One region of the Dongia rigui genome, then DNA from elsewhere that is predicted to be linked to it. Evidence: riboswitches for the same ligand, from Rfam matches in the RefSeq annotation. Region 1 holds a riboswitch; the other holds the start of a gene.

Region 1 (2,389 bases):
GTCGACAGCAAGGCCTGCCACAAGGTGAAGGCCAGCACCTTGCCGAGATAGCGGAACGAGACGCTGGCGATATCTCCACCCGCCTGCCACAGCAAGACAAGCACGGCGATCGCCGCTGCCGCCAGGGCGAGCGCCAGCCCGCAACCGATGAGGAAGGCTGCAGGCTGGCGCCCGTTTGCGGTGGTCCTCTGCGACATCGGCGTTACTGGCTGACCGCCTCGACCCATGTCTTGATCCAGTCGTCGCGATGCTTGGCGGCCTCGTCTGCCGGCAGCAACAGCGATTTTTCCGGCTTGGGCAAAGCGACAAATTCCGCCGGCAGATCGGCGCCGATATCGCGCACCGGATACATGTAGTTCGTGGTCGGGATGACCTTCTGGGCCTCCGGCGAAACCAGGAAGGCGAGGAAGGCCTTGGCAAGATCCGCCTGCGCCGAACCGGCGATCGCCGCCGCCACTTCGACCTGCATGTAATTTCCTTCCGGGAAGACCAGCGCCTTGTAGCGGTCGGTCTTCTCGACGATCTGGTGATAAGCGGGCGAGGTCGTGTAGGAGAGCACCATCGGCGCTTCCCCTTGCGTGAACAGGCCATAGGCCTCGCTCCAGCCCTTGCTGACGGTAAGGATCTTCGGCTTCAGCCCTGCCCAGGCTTCGCCGGCCTTGTCGCCATAGACTTCGCCCAGCCACATCACCAGGCCAAGGCCCGGCGTGCTGGTGCGCGGATCTTCGAGAATGACCTTTGGCGCATCCTTGCCGTCGATGAGATCGGCAAGGCTTTTCGGGGGGTCTTTGAGCTTTTCGCTGTCATAGACGAAGGCGAAATAGCCCCAGTCATAGGGCACGAATTCGGCATCGTTCCAGGCGATCGGCAATGTCAGCGCCGACAAATCCGTGCCATGCGGGGCAATGAGCCCGGTGGCCTTTGCCTCGGCCGTGAGGTTGGTGTCGAGACCCAGCACCACATCCGCCTTGGTGTTCTTGCCTTCGAGCTTCAACCGCGCCAGAAGCGCCGCGCCATCTTCCAGCGCCACCCAATTGATGTCGCAGCCGCAAGTCCCTTCGAAGGCCTTCTCCAGCACCGGACCTGGACCCCATTCACTGGTGAAGGAATTGTAGGTGTAGATGGTGAGAACCGGCTTCTCCGCCGCCAACGCTGCGGGCATGGCCGCCATGGACAAGAACAGGGTCGAAAGCAACAAGGGGTGCAAGCGCATGACGTCATCTCCTCCGCAAGGGCGCCGGAAGAGACTGAAAGTCGTGATTGGGGCTGATGCGCTCAAATCGCTGACTCATATCCCTCCGCCGGCATGACCCGGATCAGGTTCCGCGGGTTGAAGCGCAGCTCTCGCTTCTCTCAGCCCCTCGCAAACTGGGGCACCCCGTTGAGTGGCGGCCAATGTCGTCAGCTTCGGGTGACTTGTCAAGCGGGGTGCCGGTACCCGCAAGCAAGGCCCCTCACCCCAACCCTCTCCCCGCAAGCGGGGCGAGGGAGTTTCCAGCGGCTTCGGCAAAAAGCCCCTTGCCCCACGTTAGTGGGGAGAGGGGTTGGGGTGAGGGGGCGCTCAAGCGCTCCGCAGCCAGTCCTGGTATCGCGGATCACCCAGGCGCTGCTTGAGGTGCAAAAGCCGGTCATCGCGCAAGGCGACGAGGTCCGGGGAATCATTGGCTGCCACCAGCTCCGCCTCGCACCAGCTAGCGGCGACCAGATTGAGCGCCGTCTTATAGAGTTCGAAGCGCGGCCATTGCGCGGACCCGATCAATGGCTCGATTTGCACCTGTGCCATCGCGGGGTCGACGCCTGCCTCCATCGTCACGGCGGCGAGATCCCACAGCGGTTCCTCGGTCGCCGCGAATTCCCAGTCGATCAAAAAGAGCCGGCCCGCGCCGTCACGCAGGAAGTTCGCCGGGTTGGGATCGATATGGCAGGCGACGCGCGGCAAGGGATGGCGCGCAAGCGCCAGGCGCAGCGGCTCCAGCGCCCGCCGCACGTCCTGCATCAGCTGCGTCGGCGCCAGCTTGATATAGAGATCGATCGCCTTGAAGAGGCCTTGCTGAAAGGGAAAGGCCACGTCCGACCGGTGCAAGGTGGTGAGCAGCTTCAGCATGCCGGCAAAGGTCTCCGGGTCGGCCACATCACCGGCATTCAATGTCTCGGCACCGGTGACGAAGGCGGTGATGTACCAGCCGGCATCCGGATCCGCGGCCAGCACCGGCGGTGCCAAACCCAATCCTGCCACGGCCTGTGCATTGAGCGGCTCGGCGCGGCGATCGAGATAGCGCGAGGCACTGGCACCGGGCCAGCGCAGGACCAGGTCCTGCCCATCGGCCTGAAGGCGATAGCTGCGATTGGTGATGCCGCCCAAAGGCGACATGCGCCACGCCGCCCGCGG
Region 2 (2,389 bases), 840 kb from region 1:
GCGCCGAGAAGGTCTTGAGATCGGCCTGAATACCGGCACCGCCACTCGGGTCACTGCCAGCAATGGTAAGGACGTTGGCGATCATTGCCATGCCTCCTCGATGCATTGCCGGAGCGACATGGTCGCCTGACGCGGATTCGGAGCACTGCAGATGGCGGAAACCACGGCAACCCCATCGGCACCCGCCGCCATGACACTGCCGGCATTGCTCAAATTGATTCCGCCGATCGCTACGACGGGCAAAGCGATCCGGGAGCGGAGGATGGCGAACTGCTGGAGCCCGAGTGCCGGCGCAGCATCCGTCTTCGACCGGGTGGGAAAGACGGGACCCAAGCCGACGTAGTCGACCAAGACAAGATCGCGTTCGGAGATGTCCTCGGTGCAAGTCACCGAGAGGCCGATGATTTTGTCCTTGCCCAATAGTTGCCGTGCAAACGGCGCCGGCATGTCAGCCTGACCAACGTGGACACCGTCAGCGCCCGCTGCAAGCGCAATATCGATGTGATCATTGATGATGAGCGGTATACCGGCCCGCCGGGTTAGCGCGCGCAAAGCCAAGGCGTCAGTGAGAAATTGACGCAGGTTGGTGCGTGTCCCGCGCAATTGCACCATGCTGGCACCGCCATCGATAGCGGCGGCGACAATCCTTTCGATTCCGCCGGGACGGCAGAATTCCTGGTCGGCGACCAAATAAAGCGACAAGTCGAGCGACGTCATGACAGCCGCATCCCACCGGCGAGATCGCCGGCTTGGATTTGATAGAGGGCGTCGATGAAGGCGGTTTGGAAAGTCCCTGGCGCCTGGGCCTTGGCAAAGGCGGCCTCACCCGCCACGCCCATCGTCACCATTGCCAGCACGGCCGCCCTGAACGGGTCCTTGATGACCGCGAGATAGGCGCCACCGATGGCGCTGGCGGTGCAGCCCATGCCGGTGACACGCGACATGATGGCATGCCCATTGGCGATGCCGACAACGCGGCTGCCATCGGTCACGTAATCCACGGCACCGCTGACGACGACGACAGCCCCACTGTTGCGCGCCAGGAGTTGCGCGGCTTCGACGGCGGCGTCGGACGCGAGTGTGCTGTCGACCCCCTTTCCACCCGCTGCATACCCGGCCAGCGCCGAGATCTCGGAGGCATTGCCGCGAATGATTGCTGGCCGATGGCGCAGCAGGTCAGCAGCCAGGCGCGTGCGATAGCCAAGAGCACCGACAGCAACCGGATCAAGCAACCAGGGCCGCTTGGCCGCATTGGCCGATAGGGTGGCCAGCCGCATCGCCGCGGCCCAATCCGGCGACAACGTGCCGAGATTGACGACCAGTGCACCGGCGATCGCCGCTAACTCGGCTGCCTCCTCCGTGTTCTCGACCATGGCTGGCGAGGCACCAAGCGCCAGAAGCGCGTTGGCCGTCAGATTGGCGACGACAATATTCGTCATGTTATGAATAAGCGGAGCCGAATTGCGGATGGCCGACAAGGCGGCGGCAAAATCGGCTTCGACAGGTGCAGGCGACATCAACGTCTCTCCCTTTCAAAAGCCGAAGGGAGAAACACCAACAGACAAGATGACGTGAACAGCCGCTTGCCGGGCGGTGCAACGATCCCTTCGCTGGCATGATCCAGATCAGGTTCCTCGGGTATAATCTCAGCCCGCTCCGAAAAGAGCAGACACCCCGCGTTACAACGGATCGCAGTCTACGGAAACGACGCGCCCTGTCAAATCACTGCGCTGTCAGCGGCGTGGCGCGCGGAGCAGGGCGAGGGGCAGCTTGTAGGCCTGATCCGGCACTTTACGCGCCATGACGATGCCGAAGGCCGCCGGGAAAGCGGCAATCGTGATCAGCCAGCCGCCTTCAAGGACATCATCGGACATCGCGGAATTGACGCCGATCAGCGCGAGGATAATCGCGCCGGCAATGAGCAGGCGCCCGACCCAGCGCCAAGCCTTGAGCCCGCCTTGCTGCGGTGGGTAAAGGTCGATATCTGGCTGCGCCCGCAGGAAGACTTCGATCATTTCCATGCGCCCGGCCCAGATCGCGGCCATCGCCGACACACCGATCGTCACGGCGTAGAGCGCAAAGAGTTGGCCGCGCAATTGATCCGCATTTGCGAAGACGCCCTTGCGCATGGCCTCAAACGCCATCAACGGAAAATCATAGAATCCGTGGGCGACGATCGGCAGGCCGAGGGCCAGAACGAGGGCCGCCGGGGCCATGATATCCTTGCGCCACCACCAGGCCAGGAAGACACCCATCATCATGCCGTCGATGGTGTGGCCGGGCACCGCCATCGCGCCGCGCATCAGGCCGGTCACGATCCAATCCTTGGCGCTGAGCAGATAGAGGATGTTTTCGAGCAGCGCGAAGCCGAGGCCGGTGAGCGCTGCGC

Evidence for each region. A riboswitch is a leader RNA that binds a small molecule or an ion and turns the genes downstream of it on or off. The one in region 1 is predicted to bind thiamine pyrophosphate.
Region 2: linked by a shared signal. The riboswitch ahead of thiM (hydroxyethylthiazole kinase) and the one ahead of thiB (thiamine ABC transporter substrate binding subunit) in region 1 are both predicted to bind thiamine pyrophosphate.

What each region holds. Positions count from the first base shown of each region.
Region 1 covers NZ_JAXCLX010000001.1:1,068,689-1,071,077, forward strand. The annotation lists gene thiP (thiamine/thiamine pyrophosphate ABC transporter permease) at 1-197, opposite strand, end outside; gene thiB (thiamine ABC transporter substrate binding subunit) at 203-1,213, opposite strand; TPP riboswitch at 1,276-1,391, opposite strand; gene SMD31_RS04815 (choline/ethanolamine kinase family protein) at 1,562-2,389, opposite strand, start outside.
Region 2 covers NZ_JAXCLX010000001.1:224,157-226,545, forward strand. The annotation lists gene thiD (bifunctional hydroxymethylpyrimidine kinase/phosphomethylpyrimidine kinase) at 1-85, opposite strand, end outside; gene thiE (thiamine phosphate synthase) at 82-717, opposite strand; gene thiM (hydroxyethylthiazole kinase) at 714-1,517, opposite strand; TPP riboswitch at 1,585-1,687, opposite strand; gene SMD31_RS01045 (PrsW family glutamic-type intramembrane protease) at 1,734-2,389, opposite strand, start outside.